Regions from separate parts of the Variovorax sp. dw_954 genome, predicted to be linked through region 1. Evidence: predicted binding sites of a transcription regulator. Region 1 holds the regulator's gene; each other region holds the start of a gene.
The links. Region 1 encodes sigma-54, which starts transcription at its own class of promoters, with help from an activator protein. Its sites were predicted from a motif close to TGGCANGNAANCTGCTTT; they were not measured.
Positions count from the first base shown of each region.

Region 1 (7,169 bases):
TTCATAGGCGAGCCCCATCGAGCCCCAGCGCTGCAACTGGGCCGTCGGCGTGACTGACAGACCCGTGAAGCCGCCAGCGCTCATCGTCGCGCTTTGCTGTGCGAATGCACTCGGCGCGACCAGGGCGAACAGGGCCATGCCTGCGCCTACTTCGCTTACCCGTCCCATGATTTATATGAACCTGTGGTTGTGGCGCGCGCTCGTGAAGGCAAAGGGCAGTCTCTCGACTGCCCTTTGACAGAGGCCGCTCGCCAGGAGCGTCGGGGCTTAGTTGCCCGACGCGCCGGTAGAGGCGCCGGTACTGCCGGTCGCGCCGCTCGACGGCAGCGGCAGCAGGTCGCCCAAGGCCTTCACAGCCGCGAGGATCGCGGCCTTGACCGAGCCGTCGGCGTTTTCGATCAGGCTGCCGACGTTGTCCAGGCACTTGTCGAGGTCCGAACCCAGGCCGAAGATCACCGCGTCGAAGTTCTGTCCGCGAACGGCCGCGAGGATCGCGTTGACTTCGTCTTCGGTCCTGCCGTTGGCGAGGAGCAGCGCCTTGAGCGCGTCGAGCACGGCGGTGCGGAACTTGCCGGCCATTGCCACGACGCTGTCGGCAAAGGTGCCGTCCTTCTTGATCTTGGCCAGGAACTCGTCCATGGTCATCGAGGCGCCACCAGCAGCCGAGGCCGCCAGCATCGCTTCGACCAGCATGTCGGTCAGGGGCGTGAAATTGGCCACCGAGCCGGAGAACAGGACGCCGCGATAGGACAGGTTGCCCAGGGTTGCCTTGCCGACGCACGGGTAGGTCAACGCGACCTTGTTGGTCGTGAACACGCCCAGGCCGTTGGTCGAACCTGCGACCGTCGCGCCGTTTGCGCACGTCATCGAAACCGTTGCACCCACGAGCATCGCGCCGCGCGCCGCCGTGCCGGAGACCTCGGTACCCGTACCCGCGCCGTTGCCGCCACCCGTGATCGGCAGGAAGCCCCCGCCGCCCCCGCCACCGCCACCGCCGCATGCAGCGAGGGAAGCCAGCGCCACAGCGCAAGCAAAAAGTTTGATCCCGTTCGTTTTCGCGAGTTTGTTCATCAGAAATTTCAGTAGAGAGGCGCTGGAGAGAATTGCTGCTGGGGTTTGGCGTGTCGCCGCGTTGAAAAACGCGCGCCGTGGGTACTGACGACCCACTGACTACCCACGACTGCCTCGTGTGGCAGTCGTTAACTTTCATAACGAAATGTATTTTAGCAGGATAAAATTGCCGCCTGCGTTAGTGAATCTTCACAATTGTTGTGCGGAGCATGAATGTGCACAAAGGCGACAAAGCCATCAACTTGGCGTGAGTTGACAGCTTTTCAGAATTGCCGCGGATGCGCATGCAACTAGCGATGGCCGCAGCGGGTGTTGCTTTTTAGCCCGATAGCCGCACCGCGAGCAACCAGCGCGATCAACTACACCGCCATCCTCCTGCGCCCGCGCAGATCCGGCCAACTGGCGGATTTGGTCAGGAACTGTTTCGGCCGATGCCGAAATAGCTGACGCCCGCCTCGCGCATCGTCTCCGGCTCGTAGAGATTGCGCCCATCGAAGATCACCGGCGCTTTCATCACCGCCTTGAGCCGCTCAAGGTTGGGACTTCGATAGGCTTTCCACTCGGTCACGATGACCAGCGCGTCGGCACCTGCCAACGCGGCCATCGGGTCGGTCGCGTACTCGATGCGGTCGATGCACTCCGGCGCATCGGCAAAGTCCTGCGGCAGCACGCGCTGGGTCTCCTGCACCGCCACCGGGTCGTGCGCCACGATGCGCGCGCCGGCGCGGGCCAGCGCACCCAGCAACACGCGGCTCGGCGCCTCGCGCATGTCGTCGGTGTTGGGCTTGAAGGCCAGGCCCCACACGGCGAAGGTCTTGCCATGGAGATCATTGCCGAAGCGCTCGAATATCTTGCGCACGAGGACGTGCTTCTGCGCGTCGTTGACCGCCTCGACCGATTCCAGCACCTGCAGCCGCTGCCCGTATTCACCCGCGGAGCGCATCAGCGCCTGCACGTCCTTCGGAAAGCAACTGCCGCCGTAACCGGTGCCCGCGTACAGGAAGCTGTAGCCGATGCGCGGGTCGGAGCCGATGCCCTGGCGCACCATCTCGATGTCGGCGCCCACCTTGTCGGCCAGGTTGGCCAGCTCGTTCATGAAGCTGATGCGCGTGGCCAGCATCGCGTTGGCCGCGTACTTGGTGAACTCGGCGGACTTCACGTTCATCACGCGCATGCGCTCGTGGTTGCGGTTGAAGGGCGCGTACAGCTTGCGCATGGCGGCGAGCGCGTCTCGGCCATCGTCGTTGTCATCCACGCCCAGCACGATGCGGTCGGGGCGCATGAAATCCTCGACGGCCGCGCCTTCCTTCAGGAACTCAGGGTTGCTGACGACGGCAAAGCGCTGGTCGGCCATGCCGCGCTTCGTAAGTTCGTCGCGGATGGCCGCGCCGACTTTCTCCGCGGTGCCCACGGGCACGGTCGACTTGTCGACAATGACCTTGAAGGCGTTCATGCTGCGCCCGATGCTGCGCGCCGCGGCCAGCACATATTTCAGGTCGGCGCTGCCATCTTCGTCGGGCGGCGTGCCGACCGCGATGAACTGCACGTCGCCATGCGCCACGGCCGCCTCGACGTCGGTCGAGAAGGTCAGGCGTTTGGCGGCCACGTTCGAGTGCACGAGGTCGGCCAGGCCGGCCTCGTAGATGGGGATGCCGCCGCTGTTGAGCGTCTGGATCTTGACCGGGTCGAGGTCGAGGCAGAAAACGTGGTTGCCGAGGTCGGCCAGGCAGACGCCAGTGACGAGCCCGACATAGCCGGTGCCGATGATGGTGATGTTCATGGATGCGAAATCAAATCGACCTGCGGCAATAGGCAGCACGCCGAAGCAAGCGATGGGTTTTCAGGCACTCACCGAACTGGGTCTTGGACCAGTTCGCGGAGTTCCTATGGGCGACTTGAAACAAGTCCGGGCCGCCGGGACAAGATTGCGTGTGGTTGGAGGCGTAGCGCCCATCCGCGCAGTGACTACCGAGTTATAGCGGTCGCTAACAATTATGTCTAAATGTATTGTAGCGGCACAGCGCGTGCCGGCCCGCGCATCCCCTGTGAGCGACATGAAAGCTGCAAACGCAACCAAGCCACAACTTGACGAAAGTTAGCGACTTTTGCGGAGGCCTAAGCGGTTGCAACATTGCACTGCAACGCTGGGACGCACTACAAAGCCTTGCGTAAATTCGCCGGCGCGATCCGCAGTGCTTCGCGGTACTTCGCCACCGTCCGCCGCGCGCACTCGATCCCCTGCTCCTTGAGCATGTCCGAGATCTGGCTGTCCGACAGCGGCTTCTTGATGTTCTCGCTCGTCACGAACTGCTTGATCAGCGCCCGCACCGCCGTGCTGGACGCATTCCCGCCGGTCTCCGTACCCAGCGCCGACCCGAAGAAGTACTTGAGTTCCACCGTGCCGTAGGGCGTCGACATGTACTTCGCGGTCGTCACGCGGCTGATCGTCGACTCGTGCAGCCCGAGTTCGTCGGCAATCTCGCGCAACACCAGTGGCCGCATTGCCAGTTCGCCGTGCACGAAGAAGTTCTTCTGCCGCTCGACGATGGCGTTGCTTACGCGCAGGATCGTGTCGAATCGCTGCTGTATGTTCTTGATGAACCAGCGTGCCTCCTGCAGCCGCTGCGACAGCGCCTGGCTGCCCTCGCCCTTGTGCGCCTTCAGCGCACCGGCGTAGATGTCGTGCACGCGCAGGCGCGGCATGACGTCGGGGTTGAGCATGACGCGGAACCTGAGCGTGGCGCCGCGACCGGTGCGCGTGACGATCACGTCGGGCACGACCACGTTGCGCTCCACGTCGACGAAGCGGCGGCCCGGCTTGGGCTCCAGCCGCGCGATGAGCTGCATCGCCGCGCGCACCAGTTCCTCGTTGCTCTTGGTGAGCGTGGCCAGGCGCTTGAAGTCGCGGCGGGCCAGCAGGTCCATCGGCAATTTGCAGATGGCGATGGCGACCTTGCGCACCTGCTCCTCGTCCTCGGCTTCATCGGCACGCGCCAGCGCGCGCAACTGGATCGCCAGGCATTCGCCCAGGTCGCGCGCACCCACGCCGACCGGCTCCAGGCTCTGCAGCAGGCCCAGCGCCATCTGGAAGCGATGCACCAGTTCGTCGAACTCGTCGTTGTCGTTGCCGGCCAGGCCCGAGGCCAGCGCAGGCAGCGAGTCCTCCAGGTAGCCGTCGTCGTTGAGCGACTCGATCAGGAAACTCAGCGCGGCGCGGTCGGTCTCGTCGAGGCGCAGGCCCAGGGCCTGGCGGTGCAGGAAGGCCTGCAGCGACTCCTGGCTGCGCGCCAGCTCGGTGGCGTCGGCGCGCTCGTCGCCGCCCAGGTTGTTGGCGCGCGCGGGGGCGTCGCCGCCCCATTCGCTGTCGTCGGGCACCATGTCGACAGTGCCGTCGCCGCCCCAGTCGGGCTCGCTGTCGGAGACGCCGTCCGCGGTCGCATCGGCGGTGGCGGAATCCGCCTCGCTCGACGCGGTGGCGGAGGCAGGGCCGTCCGCGCCGTTGGCGATCGGTGGGGTGGCGAAGTCGTCGTCACGCGGCGGCGGCGCGTCGGCGGCTTCGAGGCCGAACTCCTCGCGCACAGCCTCCTCCGCGGTGCGTTCGAGGAACGGGTTGTCGTCGAGCATCTGCTCGACTTCCTGGCTCAGTTCCAGCGTCGACAGTTGCAGCAGCCGGATCGACTGCTGCAATTGGGGCGTCAGTGCCAGGTGCTGCGATACGCGCAGCGACAGGCCTTGCTTCATGCCGAAGGCCCCTACATTCTGAAATGCTCGCCGAGGTACACCCTGCGTACCTCCGCGTTGTCGACGATCTCCGAAGGCGTGCCTTGTGCCAGCACTTGCCCGTCGCTGATGATGAAAGCGTGATCGCAGATGCCCAGCGTCTCCCGCACGTTGTGATCCGTGATGAGCACGCCGATGCCGCGCCCCTTCAGGAAGCTGATGATCCGCTGGATCTCGATCACGGCGATCGGGTCGATCCCCGCGAAGGGCTCGTCCAGCAGGATGAAGCGCGGCTGCGTGGCCAGCGCCCGCGCGATTTCCACGCGCCTGCGCTCGCCGCCCGACAGTGACAGTGCCGGGGAATCGCGCAGATGTTCGACGCGCAGGTCGCTCAGGAGCTCGGTCAGGCGCTCCTCGATGCGCGCCTTGCCGAGCGGCACCCGCTTGCCGTTGGCATTGGTCTCGAATTGCAGCTCCAGCACGGCGCGCACGTTCTGCTCGACCGTGAGCTTGCGGAAGATCGAAGCTTCCTGCGGCAGGTAGCTCAGGCCCATGCGCGCGCGGCGGTGGATCGGCATGTGCGCGATCGGCTCGCCGTCGATGGTGATGTCGCCGGCATCGGCCCGGACCAGCCCGACGATCATGTAGAAGGACGTGGTCTTGCCGGCGCCGTTGGGGCCCAGCAAGCCGACCACTTCGCCCTTCTGCACGCCGAGCGACACGTCCTTGACCACCATGCGGCTGCCGTAGGACTTCTGCAGGCCGCGCGCGTCGAGGCGGCTGCCGTTGCCGGGGACCGCCGTGACGGCGCCCCCACCCGACCCGAGCAAGGGCTCGCCGCCTGTGTCGATCAGGGCGTTGTCGTTGCGCATCACGGGGGCGCTTCCCCACCGAGCGTGGTGGTGGAGCGCAGGCCGGCGCCCGGGGCCGGCGCTGGCGCCGGAGGCGCGGAACCAGCCCGGGGACTGCCCGGCAATGCATTGACCGGCGGGCGCGGCGTGAGCACGGCACGCACGCGCGCGCCCTGCGTGCCGGACGACACGGCGGCGTCCGGCGGCACGGTCGAGCCGTTGACGGTGAAGGTGTCGTTGCTCTGGTCGTAGACGATCAGCGGGCCGCTGCTTTCGTCGTTGACCTTGCTGCCGATCAGGCGGCGCATCACGGCATGGCCGATGAACTTGACGTTGTCGGCGCGGCTGTCGTACTCGATGCGGTCGGACTCGCCTTCGATCCACTCGTCGCCGCCGGGTGCATCGCGCTTCTGCTTGTAGTAGGCCAGCTTGCCGGGCGCGGCGGTGACCACGCCGTACTGGTAGCCCTCCGGGTCCTGCCGCACGTCGATGCGCGCGCCGCGGATGATGATCGTGCCCTTGGTGACGACCACCGTGCCGGTGAACACGCTGGTCTGCTTCAGGTCGTCGTAGCGCATGGCGTCCGACTCGATGTTCATCGGCTTGGCGCGGTCGGCCTTTTCAGCGTGCGCAAGCGGCGCACCCGCCACGGCCGCCACTGCGAGCAGACTCAGGGTTGCCTTGCGTAGGGATGGAAGCTGGGAGTGGTGGATGGGGCGCGTTGTCATAAAGGCACGAAACTTGCTGCGCCCATTGTATGCGGCAGGCTGACGCGGCCTTGACGAAAGGCCCAGTGTCGGAGGTCGATATTTACTGCCAGTTGACTTTTCTCAACCCTTGCGCGCTTCGACGACCAAGTAGTCGGTAATCTGCAACGCACGCTCCATGCTGCGGGCCAGTTCGCCGTCCACGTACCAGCGACCGGCCACGCCGAACGCCGGAACGCCGGTGACCTGGTAGTCGTTCTGCAGTTGCGTGGCGCGCTTGGCCTTGCCGGCGACCGAGAAGGACTTGAACATCTCGCCGAATTTCTTGGCGTCGAGTTCCGGCTGCTTGGCCACCCAGGCCAGGATCGCGTCGTCGCCCATGACCGGCTGGCGTTGGCGGTGGATGGCGTCGAAGATCTTCATCTGCATGTCGTCGACCTTGCCCATCGCCTCCAGCGCGTAGTACATGCGCTGCTTGCTTTCGACGTCGTTGCCGACGAAGGCCACCGGCACGCGCCGGAAAGCGACCTGCGGCGGCAGTTTCTTGACCCAGGCCTCGAGGTCCGGCTCGAAGGCGGCGCAGTGCGGGCAGTTGTACGAAAAGAACTCGACCACCTCGACCTTGCCGGCCGGCGAATCCACCGGCGCGGGCTTGCCGAGCTTGATGTAGTCCTTGCCAGCCGAGAACATGGGCGCCTGCGCATGCGAAGGGCTGGCCAAGGGAAGCAGCCCCAGCGAAGTGGCGGCGAGCGAAAAATCACGACGATTCATTGAACAATTTCTCCAGTGCGGCTGACAGAGCCTGCCATGCGGCGCGAAG
Region 1 covers NZ_JAAVVD010000010.1:46,951-54,119, forward strand. The annotation lists gene HB681_RS16985 (YjbH domain-containing protein) at 1-138, opposite strand, end outside; gene HB681_RS16990 (hypothetical protein) at 268-1,023, opposite strand; gene HB681_RS16995 (UDP-glucose/GDP-mannose dehydrogenase family protein) at 1,484-2,851, opposite strand; gene HB681_RS17000 (RNA polymerase factor sigma-54) at 3,226-4,812, opposite strand; gene lptB (LPS export ABC transporter ATP-binding protein) at 4,824-5,666, opposite strand; gene lptA (lipopolysaccharide transport periplasmic protein LptA) at 5,663-6,370, opposite strand; gene HB681_RS17015 (thiol:disulfide interchange protein DsbA/DsbL) at 6,473-7,120, opposite strand.

Region 2 (7,169 bases), on a different contig from region 1:
TAGAGCAACGGATCGACAGCGACCTTCTTCTCGAAGATGCCCTTGTCCGTGAACAGGTCGTAGAACTTCTGGAAGTAGGCCACGTCGCTCGGCTTGAACTCGTGATGCAACATGTACGAGGCCAGCGGCACTTCGGCGGTGAGCGGGCCTTCGATGGCGGTGTAGCCCTTCATGTACTGCCGCGCCTCGTCGGGCTTGGTGCGCACCAGCTCGACGCCGCGCGCATAGGCGGCGATGTACTTCTTCGCCGCGTCGGGGTTCTTCTTGATGAACTCGCTCGTGAGGCTGGCGGCGCCGCCATGCCACGGGGCCATCGGGTCGCCGAGGATGTACTTCGCCACCACACCCGCCTCGATGACGCGCGTGGTGCCGTTCATGCGGCCGATGGTGCCGGTCGGCTCCAGCGTGTAGCAGGCGTCGACCTGGCCCGCGACCAGCGCGGCCACGTGCTGGCCGATCGGCAGTTCGCTCACCACCGCGCCCTTGGCGCCGGCGCGCTCCAGCATGGTCTTGGCCAGCGTGACGTTCTGGATGCCGGGGCCGGAGGCGACCTTTTTGCCGGCGAGTTCGGCCGTCGCCTTGACCGGGCTGTCCTTGGCGACGATGAATTCGTCGAGCACGAACTTGGCATTGCTCGGGTTGGTGCAGAAGATCTTGAACAACCCCGGCTGCGCGATCTCTCCGATGGCCAGGTTGGCCGAGCCGGTGCCGTTGGAACTGCCGTCGCCGCGGCCCGAGAGCATCGCTTCCATGACCTGCTGCGCGCCAGCGAACTTCAGCGGCTCGACATCGACGCCGGCCTCCTTGAAATAGCCGCGCTCGATGGCCGCGAAGAAGGGCAGGCCCGCTGCCACGGGCCAGTAGCCGATGCGGATCTTCGTGGCGGCCTGCGCGCGCACGATCGCGGGCGCGGCGAGCACGCCGAGTCCGGCAGCGCCGGCCTGCAGCAGCTTGCGTCGCGAGGTGGAGGGAGAGGTGTTGCGCATTGAAAGCTCCTGCAAATGGAATGAACGAGGGACGTTGCGGGCATCACCCCGCAGGGGCTTGTCTCGATGCGATGTACCGGCGCCAGCCGCCGTGATGGGTGATGTCTTCCGCGCCCTCGAGCGCCAGCGGCTCGCAGACGAAGCCCTGCACGCTGCTGCCGTCGGCCAGCGTCACGGTGCCGATGCCCAACGGCGCGGGAATGAGCGCGACGAAGCTGCCGTAGTGGCTGCTCGGCATCTCCCACACTTCCAGCCGGATCGCGGCGCCCGCGCCCGGTGCGACGCGCAGCATGCCGGGCTTGGGCGGAACCGTGCCGGCCAGGGCGTAGAGGCGGTAGTCGGGCGCGGTCTCGGTCTCGACCAGAAAGCGTGCACCGCGCTCGCGCAGCTGGCCATTGAGCGGCATGCCCGACAAATGGGCGCCGACAACGGCGACGCGCACCATGTCGGCCCCGAGCGGCAGCGCCATCGGCGGCGGCAACGCGCGGCCCGTGGCGCCGAGCGTGAGGCCGGTCGCATGGTGGAAGCGCTGACCCAGCTCGGCCAGTTGCAGGTCGCTGCCGCAGGGCGCGATCAGGGTGATGCCGAAGGGCAGGCCGTCGGGCCGGATCGAGCTGGGCACCGACAGCGCCGCATGGTCGAGCAGGTTGACGAAGTTGGTGTACGCACCGAGTTCGCGATTGCGCACAACCGGGTCCGCACGCATCTCGTCGATGGTGCAGTGGCAGGGCGCGGTCGGCACCAGCAGCACGTCGATGGTGCGCCACATCGGCGCCACGCGCTGCGCGATCTCCCGCAGGCGCAGTTGCGCGTCGAACAGGTCGGCGGCGCTGTACTGGCGGCCGCTCGCAAGGATGCCGCGCACCGGCTCCATCACTTCGTCCTGGTGCGCGTCGAAGAACTCGCGCACCGCAGCGTAGCGCTCCGCCACCAACGCGCTTTCGTAGAGCAGCGAGGCGGCTTCGGCCAGCGGCGCGTAGTCGATGGCCACGCGCTGGCCGCCGAACGATTCCAGGCGCTCGATGGCCTCGTCGAAGGCCTCGGCCGCGAGCGCGTCGCCGAAGAATTCGAGCGTAGCCGGCACGCCGAAGTTGAAGCGCGCAGGAAAGGGCATGCGCCGCAGCTGCAGGTTGCGCGAGAAGGCGTCCTTTGCATCGAAGCCCATCGCCGCGTGCAGCACCTTCACCGCCATCGCGACCGTGGGCGCGAAGATCGACACGCAATCCACGCTCTGCGCCGCCGGCACCACGCCGTGCGTGCTCAGCAGGCCCTTGCTCGGCTTCAGCCCGACGATGTTGTTGAGGCCCGCCGGCACGCGGCCGGAGCCGGCGGTGTCGGTGCCGAGCGCGAAGTCGACCTGCCCCGTGGCGACCACGTAGGCCGAGCCCGAACTGGAGCCGCCCGACACATAGCGCGAGTCGAAGCTGTTGGGCACCGCGCCGTAGGGCGAGCGCGTGCCGTTGAGGCCGCAGGCGAACTGGTCGAGGTTGGTCTTGCCGAGCAGCGCCGCACCGGCATCGAGCAGGCGGCCCACGACGTGTGCGTGCTGCGCAGCGGTGCGCGCGAAAGCGGGGCACGCAGCCGTCGTCTCGACGCCGGCCACGTCGATGTTGTCCTTGGCGGCGAAGCGCAATCCCGCCAGCGGCCCGCCGGCGACCGCGCCCTTCATCGGCGCATCGAAGCGCGTGATCCAGGCAGCAGCAGGCGTTGCGTCGGTCGCCTTCGTCGTCGAATCGGGCTCGGCCAGCGAGACCTTGTCGTGCACCATCATCAAGCATCCTGTCTTGTGTACAAGGTGTGATGCAAACGGCGTGCCAGAGGCAAGGCAATGCATTCGCGCATCCGGCTGCTTTTTCCGGGATGATGCGAACCGTCGGTCCCAAGGACGGAGAACGCATGACCCAACGCCGGTGGTGTCTCGCTGCGCCCAAGCTGGCCCGCGCTGCCATCGGGTTCCAGTTCCCATGGCGTGGAGCGGTCCATGGATGAGGCCGTGCGGGCGCGCCAACGCTGGACCTTCACGGTGCAAACGCCGCTCGGCGAGACGCATTCGACCTACGCCATCACGGACGTCGCGCTGATCTACGAATCCGACGATCCGCTCGCGGGCGACGGCGCCGCCGTGCGCTGGAGCACCATCCGGGAGGGCAGCACCGCCGCCATGGAAGGCATGGGCGGCCGCGGCGGGCCGGACCTGCCGACCTGGGTGCCGGCACAGATGGAATGGCTGGTGCTCACCCGCATCGACGAGGTGGAAAGCAGCTTCATGCGCCGCCTGCCGCCGCCCGGCGCCGACCGCGAGGCCCTGCTGGCCGCCGTGCGCGAACGCCTGGGCACGCGCTGGCTCGGCGAAGGCCTGCCGCTGAAGGAGGCGCAGCAGCGCATGGGCACGCATTCGCAGGAATGGAGCGGGCTCAAGGTGGCCGGCATCGTCGTCGCGGTGCTCGGCATGCTGGTGCTGGCGATCCTGCTGCTGGCGCTGCTGCTCACGCCCTTCGTGCTGGTTCCCGCGGGGCTGGTGGCCGGCGGCTGGCTGCTGCGCCGCGGACTGCGCATGCTGCGCGATGCCAAGGCGGCAGCGGGCATGGCGGTGGCGCAGGTCGGCCGGGCCAGGATCGGCCTGGTGCACATCGAGGCGCCCGCCGAAGCGGCCACGCCGACCCGCGCCGCCATCACCGGACGCGCGTGCGCCTGGTGGGACGTGGCGGTGTGGGTCTGGTACGAGAGCGACAGCGAGGACAGCGGCGGCTGGCGACGCGTGGCCTCGCGCCATGGCGGCAGCGCCGAGTCGATCGACATCGGCGATGAGACGGGCAGCGCGACGGTGTGGCTCAACGGCGCGGAACTGCTGCTGGAGTTGCGCAGCTGGGAATCTGACAAGGGCGACAAGGACGACAAGGACGCGCTGCCACCGCGCGGCGTCGCGCTGCTCGACACGCTGGGCTTCCCCTGGCGGGGCGGGCAACGGCTGCGCGTGACCGAGGAGTGCGTGGAGGTCGGCGCCACGCTCTACGTGATCGGCACGCTCGACCTGCGCCGCAACGTGCCCGAGTCGCAGGCGCCCGGCTGGCTGGAGCGCACCGTCGACGCGATCCGCACCGGCGCATGGCGGCGCAACGTGGTCGCTGCCGCGCCTGCGCCCATGCGCGTGGTGCTGGCGGTGTTCATCGGCTTCATCGACATGTTCACCGGCATCGGCGCGGCGCGCATGCGACCGCGCACCTCCCGCGACGGCCCGCCACCCGCGCTTTCGCCCAATGCGCGCATGGTGTGGAAGGGCCACGGCGACCGGCCCTTCATCGTGTCGGACCGTCCGGAGCAAGGCGCGCTCGCGGCCTTGCGCAAGCGCGCGTGGATCACGGGCGGCATCGGCGCGGCGATCCTCTGCTTCGTGCTCTATGAGCTGGTGTCCTGACCGTGCATTTACGATCGAAGGATGCTCCGTTACCAGACCGTCCCCGTCACCCCCTTCCAGCAGAACTGTTCCATCGTGTGGTGCGACGCCACGAAGAAGGCCGCGATCATCGACCCCGGCGGCGACCTCGACCGGCTGCTGGCTGCCATCGACAAGCTCGGCGTGACGCTCGAGCAGATCTGGCTCACCCATGCGCACATCGACCTTGCCGGTGGCACCGGCGAACTCGCGAGAAAGCGTGGGCTGCCCATCGTCGGCCCGCACCCGGGCGACCAGTTCTGGATCGACGGCCTCGCGCAGCAGAGCCGCATGTTCGGCTTCCCGCCGGCCGAGCCCTTCGTGCCGACGCGCTGGCTGGCCGATGGCGACACGGTGTCGATCGGCGAAGAGACGCTGTCGGTGCGCCATTGCCCGGGCCACACGCCGGGCCATGTGGTGTTCCATTCGGCGAGCGCGCAGCGCGCCTTCGTCGGCGACGTGCTGTTCGCCGGCAGCATTGGCCGCACCGACTTTCCGCAGGGCAACCACCAGCAGCTGATCGACAGCATCACGCAGCGGCTATGGCCGATGGGTAATGAGACGGTGTTCATTCCGGGGCATGGCCCGGAGAGCAGCTTCGGGCGCGAGCGGCGCAGCAATCCTTACGTGGCCGGGACCTGAAATACGACTTTGCAATCAGGCGCAGAACAAGGCGGAGCGCCGCAGACAGTGCTGTAGCACGGCAAGGCGATCCAACGCAGTTATGCGTTTGATTGCGAAGTCGTATGAATCACTGGCGCGCGAGGTAGGCCGCCGTCTGCCGCTCCAGCAAAGCCAGCAGGTTGCCCAGCGTGAGGTTCACGTCGACCAGGTGCAGGCCCCAGCCCTTGAGCACAACACCTGCCACGACGACATCGCCAGGGATGTGGTCGATGCGCTGGTCGACGGCGTCGGCATGGGTCGTGACGGCCAGGTAGTCGCCCTGCGCGTTCGACACGCATTCGGCGCTCAGCAGGCCGGGCGTGGTGACGAAGGGCGTGCCCAGCTTGTCGCCGTTCTTCAGCCACGAAGTGACGCGCGACGGCACGCCCGTGATGTCGACGTCGCCACTCGAGAAGTACGGCATCAATGCGCCCTCGCCTCCCGCGAGCGCCGCGGGGTTCACGCAGGCCGCGACCTGCCCCGGTGCAGCGACCTTGCCGAACAGCGTGCGGTCCGGCGGCGGCGATTCGGCCCTGAAGCTCGCGTAGGCCACGACGCAGCCGGTCTGCGTCAGCTTGCGGCACAGCGGCACGTGCTGGAACGCACCACCCACGTCAGCGCCCTTGGGCACCGCGAGGTTCGTGCCCATCAGCAGCGCCGACACCATGTGCGACTGCACCGGCTGGCCGTCGATCTCCTCCCGGATCAGGCGCGTGAGCCAGCGCGCGCCCTGGCTGTGGCCGATCAGGACGAAGCCGCGGCCCTGGTTGTCGCGGGCCAGGTAGTCCTGCCAGGCGGCCTTCACGTCGGCGTAGGCCACGTCGCCCTCCTCCTCGAGCCGCTCGCCGAACACCGTGGTGACGAGGGCATGCAGCGTCAGCTGTCGATACAGCGGCGCGTAGAGCCTGCAGCGCGAGGCGAAGCGGGCGAACTGCTGGTTGGCGACTTCGCGTTCCGCCTGGGTCGCGGCCAGCGCGCTGTTCATCGTGCGCTCGCGGCTCACCGTCGGGTAGACGTAGAAGCAATCGATGGCCGGCGCTGCGGCGGGTTGGAAGGGCTCGATGGTGCGTCGTCCATCCGCTTCGACGCGCGTAGCGATCTGGTCGCGGCTGCAGGCATCCGTGCGGCCGGGACGGCAGAGCCAGGATGCGTCGGCCTTGTAGTCGACCCCGGCGGCGACGGCCGGCTGGGCGCTGGCACCATCCGCACCGAAAAGCACAACCCACAGCGATATGAAGAGGAAGCGCTTCGTCATTCGCGCACTGTAGTGCGCAAGCAGAACGCGGCCAATCGGTCTGGCCTCGCGCGCGCAATGCCGATTCGCTCGAACTCGTCCGTGGCGAAGATTCGCGAAGACCCGAGCCGAAGTCGCGCAGTCCGCGACAGACCTGTTCAGGCTCGCGTCAAGGCGCGCGCTTGGACATCCCGCGCTCCCACGCGCGCAATTCGCTGTTCCATGCACGCAGGCGCTTGTCCGATGCGGGGCCGCCATCCCCCGACGTCGTCGCCAGCAGCTGGTCGAGCAGGATCTCCTGGTCGGCGGTGAGGTGATCCGGGAAGATCGGCTGCACCGTCACCTGCTGGTCGCCGCGGGGACCACCGCGCGACACGGGAAAGCCATGGCCCTTGAGGCGGTAGGACACCTGGTCGCGCTTCAGCTTCATCGATTGAAGGCCGGCCACGGTGGGCACCTGGATCGAGCGGTTGGCGATCCATGCGAAGCCGTCTACCGGGATCTCGCAGTGGATGGTGCCGTCGTCCTCGAGCCTGAAGAATTCGTGCTCCGCGAACTCGACGCGGATCTCGAGGTCCGCCGGCGCACTGCCCTTGCTCGCGCGCCGTGCATCGACATGCAGGAGGTCGCCCGACCGCACGCCCGCCGGAATGCGCACGCCCACCTTGTAGGGCTGCGGCGTCGCCTTGCCGGCGCCGGCGCAGGCCTTGCAGGGCCGCCGCGCGATACCGCCGCCCAGGCAGTCCGTGCATTCGTAGTAGCCGGTGGGCCAGCCGAAGAAGGAGCGCTTGGGCATCGCCCCCGAGCCGCCGCACTGGGCGCAGTTGCCGCCCAGCACCTGGTGCCCGGCGCC
Region 2 covers NZ_JAAVVD010000004.1:94,761-101,929, forward strand. The annotation lists gene HB681_RS08720 (ABC transporter substrate-binding protein) at 1-986, opposite strand, end outside; gene atzF (allophanate hydrolase) at 1,030-2,754, opposite strand; gene HB681_RS08730 (hypothetical protein) at 2,968-4,401, shown strand; gene HB681_RS08735 (MBL fold metallo-hydrolase) at 4,423-5,061, shown strand; gene HB681_RS08740 (DUF3089 domain-containing protein) at 5,171-6,337, opposite strand; gene HB681_RS08745 (DnaJ C-terminal domain-containing protein) at 6,486-7,169, opposite strand, start outside.
Region 2: a site for sigma-54 is predicted at 2,786-2,803, ahead of atzF (allophanate hydrolase). Genes of this name have one in related genera too.

Region 3 (7,169 bases), on a different contig from region 1:
CTTCATCGGCGGGCGCGATGCGCTCGAAGCCGCCGACCTGCTCAAGCGGGCCAAGGCCTCGATGTTCAAGCCCTTCCAGGTGTCGCTGATGGCCGACCCGAGCGGGGCGTACACGACGGCGGCAGCGATGGTGGCCTGCGTGGAGGCTGCACTGCGCACGCATCACAAGGCGGAGTTGACGGGCCGGCAGGTCGTGGTCTTCGGCGGCACCGGGCCGGTCGGTCGAATTGCAGGGGTGATCGCGGCGCAGGCGGGAGCGCAGGTCGTTCTTTCAAGCCGGGGCAGCGCGAGCGCGGCGCAGGAGGCCGCGCGCAAGACGGGCGAGCGCTTCGGCGTCGAACTCAAGGGCGTGTCCGGCAGCGATGGATCGGCCTTGCATGACGCGATCGCGCAGGCCGATGTGCTGCTCGCCTGCGCGGCGGCAGGCGTGCAGGTCGTCTCGGCCGAGACACTCGCTTCCGCCAGTCGACTCAAGGTGGCAGCCGACGTCAATGCGGTGCCGCCGCAAGGCATTGCCGGCGTCGACGCGATGGACAACGGCAAGCCGCTGGACGGCACCGCGGCGGTGGGCATCGGCGCCCTGGCCATCGGCAACGTCAAGTACCAGACGCAGCAGCGCCTGCTGGTGCAGATGCATGACGCCGAATCGCCCGTGGTGCTGAGCTTCGCCGAGGCCTTTGCGACGGCGCGTGCCTTCATCGCCGAAAAGGCGCCATGAGGCGGAGGCCGCGATGACTGCGCTGGCTGTGGCTGCCATCTCCGCGCGCATGCTGGCGGAGTCGGCGCGTGACGACGACATCGACGTGGTGGCGCTCGACCTGTTCGGCGATGCCGACACGCGGCGCGCGAGCGAGGAGTGGATCCGCATCGGCGATGCGTCGAGCATGCGCATCGACGACGCGCTGCTGCTGTCGGCGCTGGCCGCGCTCGCCCGGCAGGAGCGCGCAACGGCCTGGATCGCAGGCCCCGGCTTCGAGGGCCGGCCTGACCTGCTGGAGCGTGGCGCGGCGCTGCTGCCGCTGATCGGGACGCAGGCCGAAGCCGTGCGGCGCGTGCGGGATCCGCAATCCTTCTTCGGATTCCTGGATGCACAGGGAATTGCACACCCCGCGATTCGCGTGGATGCGCCGGAGGACGCGACCGGCTGGCTGGTCAAGGACGCGCTGGCGTGCGGCGGCTGGCACATCCGTCGACTTGCGGCAGCGGGCACTTGCGGCGAGCTGACGGACCATCACTACTTCCAGCGCGAGGTCCAGGGCCGGCCCATGTCGGCGACCTTCATCGCCAACGGAAGCGACGCCGATGTGCTCGGCTTCAATCACCTGATCGTGCGGCCCATGGCCGGCTGCCCCTTCGTGTTCTGCGGCGCGGTCGGCCCCGTGCCGCTGCCTGCCGACGTGGGCGCCGGGATCACTGGCGCCGTGCGCGCCCTGGCCGCGGCCTTCTCGCTGCGCGGCCTGGGCAGCCTGGACTTCATGCTCGATGGCGATGTCGTCCACGTGCTCGAAGTCAACCCGCGACCGTCCCTGAGCATGGGGCTCTACCGGCGCTTGCGCCGCCTGTCGGCAGCCCCGGGCATGATGTCGGCGCATGTCCGCGCGTGCGTCCAGGGCGAGCTGCCGCAATGGCCGTCGCACGTCGGGAACATCCCCGTGCAAGGCACCGAGATCATCTATGCCAGGCATCCGGTCTCGCTGGACGAGTCCGCGGCGAAGCGCCTGGCCGGCCATGCCGACTGCCATGACCTGCCCAACGCCCCCATGCAGTTCCAGGCCGGTGAACCGGTGTGCAGCGTCAGCGCCAGCGGTTCCAATGCCGACGAGGTGTACGCCATGCTGCGGCGCCGCCGCGAGGCCGTGCACCTCTCCCTGGAGACTTCCCAATGACCGACCACCCGGCGCCGCCCGCGTCGAAGCCCAGCGTCAACGCGCTCGCCCGTCCGCTCGTGGAGCGCCTGCGCGCGCAGGCCGAGTTGCTCGACGTTCAGGTGCGTCGCGACGAATCCGGCGTCTGCATCGTCGACGCGGGCATCGCGGTGCGCGGCAGCGTGGCGGCGGGCCTGTTGATCGGAGAGATCTGCATGGGCGGCCTCGGCCAGGCGCACCTGGCCACGGGCGGGCTGGAAGGCTGGCCGACCTGGATCGAGGTGCGAAGCGCGCAGCCGGTGCTGGCCTGCATGGGCAGCCAGTACGCGGGCTGGAGCCTGGCGGCGAGCAAGGAGGAGACGGGCGGCAAGAAGTTCTTCGCGCTCGGTTCCGGCCCGGCGCGCGCGCTTGCGGCCAAGGAGACGCTGTTCTATGAGATCGGCTACCGGGACAGCGCGGACACGGGCGTGCTGGTCATGGAAGTCGACCGTGCGCCGCCCCGCGTGATCATCGACAAGCTGCTGCGCGACTGCCGCCTGAGTGCGGATGCGTTGACGCTGATCCTCACGCCGACCAGCAGCCTGGCCGGCACCACGCAGGTGGTGGCGCGGGTGCTGGAGACGGCGCTGCACAAGGCGCACCAGCTGGGCTTCGCGGCCGGCGACATCGTGGGCGGCTCGGGCGCCGCGCCGTTGCCCGCGCCCAGCCCCGACGGCGTGGAAGCCATGGGCCGGACCAACGACGCGATCCTGTATGGCGGGCGCGTGCACCTCACCGTTCGCGGCGACGACGGGGCGGCGCGCGCGCTCGCCCGGAACCTGCCCTCGCGCAACTCCGCCGATCACGGCCGTTCCTTCGCCGACATCTTCAAGGCCGCCGACTACGACTTCTACAAGATCGACGGCGCGCTGTTCGCGCCGGCCGAGGTCTGGGTCAGCAACCTCGACAGCGGCAACACCTGGCATGCAGGCGGGCTGGACATGCAACTGTTGCTCGGCTTGTGGGGCAAGGAAGCCTGATGGGCCTGGCGGTCGCCATCATGACCGACGAGATCGGCTGGCACACCCGCCAGCTGCAGGCGGCGCTGCGTGCGCGAGGCTGCGTCGGACGGTGCATCGACCTGGCGGACTGCAGGATCGACACGACGGCCGCCTGGCATGGGCTGGTCATCCCCGGCTTCGGGCGGGAACTGCCCGAAGCGGTGATGGTGCGCGGCATCGCGGGTGGCAGCTTCGAGCAGGTCACCAAGCGCCTCGGCGTGCTGCATGCGCTGCGTGAACTCGGCGTGCCCGTCTACAACGACGCGCGGGCCATCGAACGCAGCGTCGACAAGTCGATGACCAGCCTGCTGCTGCATGCCGCGCGCATCCCCACGCCGCCGACCTGGGCCACCGAATCGCTGGCGCAGGCGCAGCGCATCGCGATCCGCGAGGGCGCGGCCGGCCATGCACTGGTGCTCAAGCCGCTGTTCGGTTCGCAGGGCAAGGGGCTGCGGCTGGTGGGCGAAGTGGCGGGGGTTCACCATGCCTTGCCCGATATCGGCGCGGCCTATGGCGGGCTGGCCTACCTGCAGCGCTTCCTGCCGGCACAGACGAGCCCGGGCTTCGACTGGCGGGTACTGGTGATCGGCGGGCGCGCCGTCACCGCGATGCGGCGGGTCAGCGCGCACTGGATCCACAACGTCGCGCAAGGCGCACGCTGCGAGCCGGCGGTCTTGACGACCGAACTCGCGCAGCTGGCCCAAGGCGCCGCACAGGCCCTGGGTATGGACTACGCCGGTGTCGACCTGATGCCGTCACCGCCGCGCACGGGTGCGAAGGCCAGGGGCGGCATCCAGGTGATCGAAGTCAATGGCGTCGCCGCCTGGCAGGGTTTGCAGCGCGTGACCGGCTTCAACATCGCCGCCGCGCTGGTCGACGACCTGCTGGGGCGCAGGCTCGCGCCCGCAGACGGTGTCGTTCGCTCGCAAGTGCCGCGTCGGGCATGAATGGCATCGCTGCCCTCGCGCGCGAAACGCAGAATGCCAGGGACTGCTTCCTGAGGGCCTGCGAACTCGACGTGGCCGTGCGCAAGCCGGGCAATGTGAGCTTCGCATCGCCGGGCCACCGCATGACGGCCGAACTCTTCATTGCCAGCGCGCAGGCCGCGGCCAGGCCGCTGTTCAAGCCCGGTGCCACGGTGGGCGAGCGGATCGAGGGCGCGGTCGAGGCCACCTGGGCAGTGGCCGGCTGCAACACCAACCTGGGCATCCTGCTGCTGTGCGCGCCAATCGCCCGCGCGGTCGAACTGGCGCCCGATGCCATCGGGTCCGCCGCCCGCCTGCAGGCCGCCGTCGAGGAGGTGCTGCAGGCGCTCGACCTGTGCGATGCGCAAGCCGCCTATCGCGCCATTGCGCGCGCCCATCCCGGCGGCCTGGGTTCGGCGCCAGAGCAGGATGTGCGGCAGCCGCCGAGCATCGGCCTGCGCGAGGCGATGGCGCTGGCGGCCGACCGGGACACCATCGCGCGCCTGTACCGGGACGGCTATGGCGCGCTCCTTGACCTGGCAACGGACTCGCTTGGCGGAGCGTTCTCGCTCTTGCCGATGGCGCAGGGGGATGCGGCCGGCGCCCGCACGACCGCTGCGGTGCAGCGCCTCTACCTCGCGCTGCTCGGCGGCATTCCGGATTCACACATTGTTCGGATTCATGGCGAGGCCGTGGCACACAGTGTCATGGCTGCGGCGCAGGGCTGGCAGGCCAGCGCGGGCGGCGCAGCCAGCCTGGATGCCGATCCCGATTTCGCGGCTTGGGACGATGCGCTCAAGGCCCGCCGCATCAACCCCGGCACCACGGCCGACCTGACGGTGGCGGCGCTCCTCCTGGCCGGGCTGGTACGACCCTGAAGCGAGGCCCGCGACGCCGCGCCGCGGAAGCGCGCGACCGCGGTGACGCCCTCGCGGCGCGGGTGGCACGGAAAGTGATATCCGATGTCTCGCACGGGCCAATGGGGCCGGTGTATTTCTGGCCAAAACGCATCCTGGAGACAAACAGCCATGGCAAAAATCGATCGCATGATGGTGGGTGAATCGCTCGTCGGCGAGGGCAACGAAGTGGCCCACATCGACCTGATCATCGGACCGCGCGGCAGCCCCGCGGAAACCGCGTTCGCAAACGCGCTGACCAACCAGAAAGACGGCTTCACCACGCTGCTGGCAGTAGTCGCACCCAACCTGCTGGCCAAGCCTGCCACCGTGATGTTCAACAAGGTCACGATCAAGGGCGCCAAGCAGGCCGTCCAGATGTTCGGCCCGGCGCAGCGCGCGGTGGCCATGGCCGTGGCCGACTGCGTCGAAGACGGCACCATCCCCGCGGACGAGGCCGACAACCTGTTCGTCTGCGTCGGCGTGTTCATCCACTGGCAGGCCGACGACGACAAGAAGATCCAGCAGTTCAACTACGAAGCCACCAAGGAATCGATCAAGCGCGCGGTCGCCGGCTCGCCGACGGCAGCGGAAGTGGTTGCCAAGAAGGGCACCGTGAGCCATCCTTTCGCGGCGAACTAGTCCTCCGTCACAGCTCGCTCCGGCCCGGGACTTCGGCGCCATTCGACACCGAGGTCTCCCATCCAGAGCAACCACCGCGAAACCACAGAGATCAGCGACGTTGCCGGGCCCGCGCCCGGCGATGGTTCGCTGGGCGAGCATTCGAAGCCGCGTTCGCGCTTCGCCTGGTGCATCACCGGCTCCGGGCATTTCCTCGACGAGTCGATGGCCCTGGCCGCGCGCCTGCCCAATGTCGACCTGTTCCTCTCCGCAGCCGGCGAGGAAGTGCTGGAGATCTACAAGCTGCACGTCGACGAACTGAAGCCGCGCTTCCGCGTCTTCCGCGACAAGACCGCCAGCGGCGTGCCGGTCGGCATGCTGTACGACGACGTCTATCACACGGTCGTCGTCGCGCCGGCCACCAGCAATACGGTCGCCAAGTGCGCCTTCGGCATCAGCGACACGCTGCCGAGCAACATGTTCGCGCAGGCCGGCAAGCTCGGCATCCCGGGCATCGTGTTCGCATGCGATACCGAGCCGGTGGTCGTCACCAAGTCGCCGCACAAATGGGTCACGCTGCGACCGAGGCGCATCGAACTGGACAACGTGGACAGATTGCGGCAGATCGACTTCTGCCAGGTCGTCGCCTCGCCCGCAGAACTGGAGGCGGCGCTCGACGCCCGGCTGCAGGAACTCGCGCTCGCATGGAACACATCCTCTTCCTGACCGGGCACCTCGCGCGGCCGAGCCTGGAGCGGGTGCTGGCGCAGATTGCGCTTGCGCCCTTCACCTGGGAAGCACGCGACCTGGGCTTGCAGGTTGCGGGGCTCATGACTGCCGACATGGTCCGCCGCCGGGTGCCGCTGCCTATTGCTGGCATCGATCGCATCGTCGTGCCGGGTCGCTGCCGCGGCGACATGGACGCGCTGTCGCAGCACTTCGGCGTCCCGGTGCAGCGCGGCCCCGAGGAACTGAAGGACCTGCCGCTGTTCTTCAACCGCGTCGCCCATCCGATCGCGCTGGACGAATTCGAGGTCGCGATCTTTGCCGAGATCGTCGATGCGCCGCGACTTGGCGTGGCCGACATCCTTGCGCGCGCGGCCAGCCTGCGCGCCGATGGCGCCGATGTCATCGACCTGGGTTGCCTGCCGGAGACGCGCTTCGGCCACCTCGCAGAAAGCATCCAGGCCTTGAAGGCGGAGGGCTTTCGGGTGAGCGTCGATTCGGTCGATGCGGACGAGTTGCTGCGCGGCGGTCGTGCCGGCGCCGACTACCTGCTGAGCCTGAACCTGGACACGCTCTGGGTGGCCGACGAGGTGGCCTCCGTGCCCGTGCTGATCCCTCGCACACCGGCCGATGAAGCTTCGTTGCATGAAGCCATCGAACGCATGCAGCGGCAGGGCCGTGAGTTCCTGGCCGACCCGATCCTGGAGCCGATCCCCTTCGGCTTTGCGACCTCCATCGTGCGCTACCACCGGCTGCGCGAGTGTTTTCCCGAGGCGCCGATCATGATGGGCGTGGGCAACCTGACCGAGCTGACAGAGGCGGACACGAGCGGCATCAACGCATTGCTGTTCGGCATCTGCGCAGAACTCGACGTGGCCGCCGTGCTCACCACGCAGGTCAGCAACCATGCCCGGCGCGCCGTGAAGGAAGCCGATTGGGCGCGGCGCATCATGCATGCCGCGCGCCGCCACCAGACCCTGCCCAAGGGCATGAGCGATGCGCTGATGACCGTGCATGCCAAGCGCCCGTTCCTGGACACGCCCGAAGAGATCGAAG
Region 3 covers NZ_JAAVVD010000005.1:149,597-156,765, forward strand. The annotation lists gene HB681_RS10745 (NAD(P)-dependent methylenetetrahydromethanopterin dehydrogenase) at 1-718, shown strand, start outside; gene HB681_RS10750 (ATP-grasp domain-containing protein) at 732-1,886, shown strand; gene mch (methenyltetrahydromethanopterin cyclohydrolase) at 1,883-2,884, shown strand; gene HB681_RS10760 (RimK family alpha-L-glutamate ligase) at 2,884-3,852, shown strand; gene HB681_RS10765 (triphosphoribosyl-dephospho-CoA synthase) at 3,849-4,748, shown strand; gene fae (formaldehyde-activating enzyme) at 4,899-5,408, shown strand; gene HB681_RS10775 (flavoprotein) at 5,538-6,113, shown strand; gene HB681_RS10780 (DUF6513 domain-containing protein) at 6,092-7,169, shown strand, end outside.
Region 3: a site for sigma-54 is predicted at 4,812-4,829, ahead of fae (formaldehyde-activating enzyme). Genes of this name have one in related genera too.

Region 4 (7,169 bases), on a different contig from region 1:
CGGCTGAGCAACTCCGCCTTCTTGCTGGCGAATTCATCGTCGCTGAGGATGCCTTTGGCGCGCAGGTCGGCGAGGCGCTCGATGGTGGCGAAGATGTCCTGCTGGTTGCCCAAGGGGGCACTGTTGTTGAAGCCGTTGCCGTTGCCGAAGCCAGCGCCCGAATTGACCGGCTCGACGTACGCAGGCGCGGGCGGCGCCGCATAAGGTGCCACATAAGGCGCCACGCCATCGACCGAGATCACCGGCAGGCTCGCCACGTCGATCAGCCCGTACTGGCTGTTGAAGCTCAGGCTCCCGCCATAGGACTGCTGCTGCCCGAAGCCGCCGATCTGGTGGTCCAGCGTGTCGTACACCGTCACGCGTCCATTGACCTCGATGGCCAGGCGACGCGCCTGTGCGAAGTACGCATAGCGCACGCCGTTCTGTGCGCCGGTGCTGTTCGGAAAGCGCAGGTCGGAAGGCCACCAGTCGTTGCTGGTGCCGGGCACGAACAGGCTGTTCTGGCCGAAGGCGCCGTTGCCTTGCTGCTGGCTGTTCTGGTTGTAGCCGCCGTAGCTCGTCTGCGCCTGCCCGTTGTTGTAGCCGTTGCCCTGGCTCTGCGACTGGAAGCTGCCGCTGCGCACCAGGTCGGGCTGGCTCGCGACCAGGTTCGACAGGTCGTTGCAAAGGCCGTCGACGCGGCCCTTCAGGTAATTGTTGAACATGTCCGACAGCATGATCATGCCGCCGCGCATCCACTGGCCGGAGCCGGAGAACTCGGGATGGTTGAACTGGGCCTGGCTGCCGTTGCCGTTGATCACCGAGTCCAGCATGCTGAGCGTCGCGTCCACGCTGAAGCCATTGCGCTGCGCGATGTCGTTGATGACCTGCTGGCCGGCGGGGGAGAGTTGTCGCATGACGGTGTCTTGTCGAAAGGAGGGGGCGCGATTGTGGGGCTTCGACAAGACACTGTCGCGGCACGGTCTTTCAGAACAAAAAGTAACGCTGCGTCATCGGCAATGAGACCGCCGGCTCGCAGGTCAGCAGGTTGCCGTCGGCGCGCACCGCATAGGTCTGCGCATCGATCTCCATCCGGGGCACGTAGCCGTTGTGCACCATGTGCTGCTTGCGCACGCCGCGGATGTTTTTCACCGCGCTCAATGTCTTGGACAGGCCATAGCGCTGGCCGATGCCCGCCGCCAAACCGGCCTGCGACACGAAAGTGAGCGAACTGCGTGCCAGCGAGCCGCCATACGCACCGAACATGGGCCGGTAGTGCACCGGTTGGGGCGTCGGGATCGATGCGCTCGGGTCCCCCATCGCGGCCATCGCGATGGTGCCGCCCTTGATGATGGTGAAGGGCTTGACGCCGAAGAAGGCCGGCTTCCACACCACCAGGTCGGCCCACTTGCCGACTTCGATGCTGCCCACCTCATGCGAGATGCCGTGCGAGATCGCCGGGTTGATCGTGTACTTGGCAACATACCGCTTTGCGCGGAAGTTGTCGTTGCGCGTGCCGTCTTCCGGCAGCTTGCCGCGTTGGCCCTTCATCTTGTGCGCCGTCTGCCAGGTCCGGATGATGACTTCGCCGACGCGGCCCATGGCCTGGGAGTCGGAGCTGAACATGCTGATCGCGCCGAGGTCATGCAGGATGTCCTCCGCCGCGATGGTCTCCTTGCGGATGCGCGATTCGGCGAAGGCCAGGTCTTCCGCGATGCCGGCGTCCAGGTGGTGGCAGACCATCAGCATGTCGACGTGCTCGTCGAGCGTGTTGACCGTGTAGGGCATCGTCGGGTTGGTGGAGGAGGGCAGGAAGTTGTCCTCGCCGACCACGCGCAGGATGTCGGGCGCATGGCCGCCGCCCGCGCCTTCGGTGTGGAAGGCGCAGATGCCGCGGCCCTTCACTGCCGCGATGGTGTTCTCGACGAAGCCCGATTCGTTGAGCGTGTCGCTGTGGATGGCGACTTGCGTGTCGGTGGCGTCGGCCACATCGAGGCAGTTGCTGATCGCGGCGGGCGTGGTGCCCCAGTCTTCATGCAGCTTGAGGCCGATGACGCCGGCGTCGATCTGCTCGTGCAGCGCGGCCGGCAGGCTTGCATTGCCCTTGCCGAGGAAGCCGAGGTTCATCGGGAACGCATCGGCCGCTTGCAGCATGCGTTCGATGTGCCACGGTCCTGGCGTTGCGGTGGTGGCGAAGGTGCCCGTCGCCGGGCCGGTGCCGCCGCCGAGCATCGTGGTCACGCCGGAGCTCAGCGCCTCCTCGATCTGCTGCGGGCAGATGAAGTGGATGTGGCTGTCGATGCCACCCGCCGTGACGATGTTGCCTTCGCAACTGATGACCTCGGTGCCTGGCCCGATGACGATGTCGACACCCGGCTGCACGTCGGGATTGCCAGCCTTGCCGATGGCCACGATGCGCCCGCCCTTCAGGCCGATGTCGGCCTTGACGATGCCCCAGTGGTCGAGGATCAGCGCGTTGGTCATGACGGTGTCGACCGCGCCGTCGGCGCGCGTGCGCTGCGACTGGGCCATGCCGTCGCGGATGGTCTTGCCGCCGCCGAACTTCACTTCCTCGCCGTAGCCGCCGGCGCGCAGCGTGTAGTCGGCCTCGACTTCGATGACGAGGTCGGTGTCGGCGAGGCGGACGCGGTCGCCGACGGTGGGGCCGAAGATCTCGGCGTAGGCGCGTCTTCCAATAGTTGCCATTTCAGTTTTCCGCCGTGCTACCGCGCGACCCGCGACGCGTGAAACTGGCGCGGCCAGATACCAGGGATACCGCGGAACCGGCTTTGCCGGGCCGCTGGTATCGCCCCCTTGAGGGGCTGAGGGCCGCGGCTCCAAGCCTGCCTGCGCAGGCTTGGACGGCCCGCAAGAGCAGCCGCCTCTGGCGGCCGCCCGTGGCGCCGCAGGCGCATTCGGGGGTGGGCTTCATCTTCAGACTTTTCCTTGAATAAGGCCGCGAAAGCCGTAGACGATGCGGTCGCCGCTGAAATCACACAGCTCGACCCTGCGTTGCTGTCCGGGCTCGAAACGCACGGCCGTGCCCGATGCGATGTTCAGCCGCATGCCGCGCGCGGCTTCGCGGTCGAAGCCGAGTGCGCCGTTGGTCTCGGCGAAGTGATAATGCGAGCCGACCTGGATCGGGCGGTCTGCGGTGTTCTGCACGACCATCGTCACGGTGCGGCGGCCGGGGTTGAGAACGTGTTCGCCCTCGTCGGTGATGAGTTCGCCGGGAATCATGTTCAGGCCACCTGCGCGAGCAGCGTCACGCCGAACAGCGCGACAGCGGCGCCGGCAATGCGCGGGAGCAAGGTCCCGCGTCGGCGCAGGACCCAGCCGACCGCGATGCCGGCGATGTGCAGCAGAATCGTCGCGAGCACCATGCCGGCGACCGCCGCAGCGGCGCCGGTCTCACCCGACAGTTCGTAGCCATGCGCCACGCCATGGAAGACGGCGAACACCCCGACCACCGCCGCCGCGACCGGACCGGGCAGGCGCAAGCGCGTGGCGACCAGCAGCCCCACCACCAGCAAGGACGCCGCGATCATCGGTTCGACCGCCGGCACCTGCACCCCCGCCAGCCCCAGCAGCGCACCGGCCAGCAGCATCGCCGCAAAGCCCAGCGGCGCCCAGGCCAGGTCGCGCGCGCCGCGTGCGGCCAGCGCGCTCCAGAGACCCACGCCGACCATCGCGGCCAGGTGGTCCATGCCGGTGAACGGATGCAGGAAGCCCTGCGCGAAGCCGGCCGCGTGGTGCGCAGCGCCATCGACGCCGACATGGGCCGCGGCCGCGAGCGGCAGGGCGACGAGCAAGGCAAGGAAAGTGGAACGCGACAACAGGCGCATGAAGTTCTCCGCTGGGGCTGGGTAAAGGGGGGGTCAGACGATCGGCTGGTGCACGGTGACCAACTTGGTGCCGTCGGGGAAGGTGGCTTCGACCTGGATGTCCGGGATCATCTCCGGCACGCCGTCCATCACGTCGGCGCGGGTGAGCACGCTGCGGCCTTCGCTCATCAGCGCGGCCACGCTCTTGCCGTCGCGTGCGCCTTCCATGACGGCCGCCGAGATCAGCGCGACGGCCTCGGGGTAGTTGAGCTTCAGCCCGCGCGCCTGGCGGCGTTCGGCCAGCAGCGCCGCCGTGAAGATCAGCAGCTTGTCTTTTTCGCGGGGAGTCAATTCCATGGTTGGATCTGGCGGCGTGGACGCGGCGGATGATGTGCGGGCAGGTCACATTGCAACAGTCGTGCCGCGCCCCCGGGCACCGTCTTCCCGGTGCTTCCTTCCCAGGAACACCGAGGCTTTGCCGGGCCTCTGGCGTTGCCCCCGGCAGGGGGTGGGGGTCGCGCACGAAGTGCGCAGCGACATGGGGGCGAGCCAAATGTTTTCGGGCATGAAAGCTGCACGGACCCTGCGTGAGTCTCGCCCCGCCCATCCTCCCGCCTGAAGCCGTCACCGCGGAAACCGACGACGATGCCCCCCAGCGCATCGTCAAGGTGCGCCGCGACTACAACAGCTGGGTCGCGAGCGAGACGCTGGAAGACTATGCCCTGCGCTACACCCCGCAGCGCTTCCGCAAGTGGTCGGAATGGCGCGTCGCCAACACGGCCTTCGGCGCCGCCTCCTTCCTGATCCTCGAAGCGGTCGGCGCCACCCTGCTGGTGCAGTACGGTTTCCTCAATGCCTTCTGGGCCATCCTCACGACCGGCCTCATCATCTTTCTCGCAGGCCTGCCGATCAGCGTCTATGCCGCGCGCTACGGCGTCGACATGGACCTGCTCACGCGCGGCGCCGGCTTCGGCTACATCGGCTCGACCATCACCTCGCTGATCTACGCCTCCTTCACCTTCATCTTCTTCGCGCTGGAAGCCGCGGTGATGGCCTATGCGCTGGAGCTGTCGTTGGGCATTCCGCCGGCCTGGGGCTACCTGGTCTGCGCACTGGTGGTCATTCCGCTGGTGACGCATGGGGTGTCTGTCATCAGCCGCCTGCAACTCTGGACGCAGCCGATCTGGTTGATCATGCTGGTGGTGCCCTTCGGCTACGTGCTGGCGCGCGATCCTGGTGCGTTCTCCGGCATTGCGCACTACAGCGGTGTCAAATCGGACATTGCGGGCTTCAACATGCACCTGTTCGGTGCCGGCCTCACGGTGGGCATCGCGCTGATCACGCAGATGGGCGAGCAGGCCGACTACCTGCGCTTCATGCCCGTGCGCACCCCCGCCACGCGCGGGCGCTGGTGGGCAGCCGTGCTGGCGGGCGGGCCGGGCTGGGTGGTGCTCGGCGTCGTCAAGATGCTCGGCGGTGCGCTGCTGGCCTACCTGGCCATCACCCACATGGTGCCGCCCGAGCGCGCGGTCGACCCGAACCAGATGTACCTCGCCGCCTACGAGTACGTGTTTCCCAACTACGTCTGGGCGGTGGTGGCGACGGCGGTGTTCGTGGTGATCTCGCAGCTCAAGATCAACGTCACCAACGCCTACGCCGGCTCGCTGGCCTGGAGCAATTTCTTCTCGCGCGTCACGCACAGCCATCCGGGCCGCGTGGTGTGGGTGGTGTTCAACGCGCTGATCGCCTTCATGCTGATGGAGATGAACGTATTCGAGGCCCTGGGCGACGTGCTCGGCCTGTACGCCAACATCGCCATCGCCTGGATGATGGCCGTGGTCGCCGACCTCGTGATCAACAAGCCGCTGGGCCTGTCGCCGCCGGGCATCGAGTTCAAGCGGGCGCACCTGTGGGACATCAACCCGGTCGGCGTGGGTGCGATGGCGCTGGCCTCGGGCCTGTCGATCAGCGCGCACCTCGGCATGTTCGGCCAGATGGCGCAGGCCTTCTCGGCGCTGATCGCGCTGGGCACCGCCTTCGTCGCGACGCCCTTGCTGGCCTGGGCGACGAAGGGCAAGTACTACCTGGCGCGCGGGCCGGTGCATGCGCAGCGCAGCACGGTGCTGTGGGCGCGTGTGGAGACGCCCCCGGGGTCGGACGCAGGCAGCTATCAACGGCTGACGCTGCAACGCTGCGTCATCTGCGAACGCGAATACGAAGGCCCCGATCTGGCCCACTGCCCGGCCTACCAGGGCGCGATCTGCTCGCTGTGCTGCACGCTCGATGCGCGCTGCGGCGACCTCTGCAAGCCGCATGCGGCGCTCTCCGCGCAATGGTCCGCCGTGCTGCGCTGGCTGCTGCCGCGCCGCAGCTGGCGCTACCTCGACACGGGCCTCGGCCACTTCCTGCTGCTCATGATGATCATCGTGCCGCTGCTGGCCGCGGTGTTCGGCGTGCTGTACCAGCAGGAGCTTCGCGCATTGCTGCTGAGCGACGCGGCCGACGCGAGCGCGCAGTCGCTGCGCGGCGGCTTCCTCAAGGCCTACATGGCGCTGCTGCTCATTGCGGGCATCGTGGCCTGGTGGCTGGTGCTCGCGCACCAGAGCCGCAAGGTGGCGCAGGAAGAATCCAACCGGCAGACCCATCTGCTGCAACGCGAGATCGCGCTGCACCGCGAGACCGACCGCGCGCTGCAGGACGCCAAGCAGACCGCCGAGTTGGCCCGTGGGGCCGCCGAGCGAGCCAGGCTCGCGGCCGACCAGGCCAACCAGGCCAAGAGCCGCTACATCTCCTCCATCAGCCACGAGCTGCGCACGCCGCTGAACAGCATCCTGGGCTATGCGCAATTGATGGGCGAGGATGGCTCGGTGCCGCCGCATCGGCGCCAGGCCGTGGCCGTCATCAAGCGCGGCGGCGAGCACTTGCTGACACTGATCGAGGGCACGCTCGACATCGCGCACATCGAGGCCGGCAAGCTCACGCTCAACCCCCGGCCCATGCCCTTCGCCGAAACGATGCAGGAGCTGGCCGACATGTTCGAGCTGCAGGCGGCGGAGAAGGGCCTGGCCTTCCGCTTCGAGCCGAGCGGCGAGTTGCCCGCCGTGGTGCGCGCGGACGAGAAGCGCGTGCGCCAGATCCTCATCAACCTGCTCGGCAACGCGATCAAGTTCACCCGCAGCGGCCAGGTCAGCCTGCGCCTGCGCTATGCGCGCGAGTTCGCCGCGGTCGAGGTCGAGGACACCGGCCCCGGCATGTCGCAAGCCGAACTCGACGTGATCTTCGAGCCTTTCTCGCGCGGTGAATCGCATGGCGCCACCGGTGTGCCGGGCGCTGGCCTCGGCCTCACCATGGCCAAGATGCTGACCG
Region 4 covers NZ_JAAVVD010000006.1:126,889-134,057, reverse strand. The annotation lists gene HB681_RS12080 (SHOCT domain-containing protein) at 1-896, opposite strand, end outside; gene ureC (urease subunit alpha) at 967-2,685, opposite strand; gene HB681_RS12070 (urease subunit beta) at 2,914-3,219, opposite strand; gene HB681_RS12065 (HupE/UreJ family protein) at 3,222-3,824, opposite strand; gene HB681_RS12060 (urease subunit gamma) at 3,858-4,160, opposite strand; gene HB681_RS12055 (ATP-binding protein) at 4,391-7,169, shown strand, end outside.
Region 4: a site for sigma-54 is predicted at 4,210-4,227, ahead of HB681_RS12060 (urease subunit gamma). Genes of this name have one in related genera too.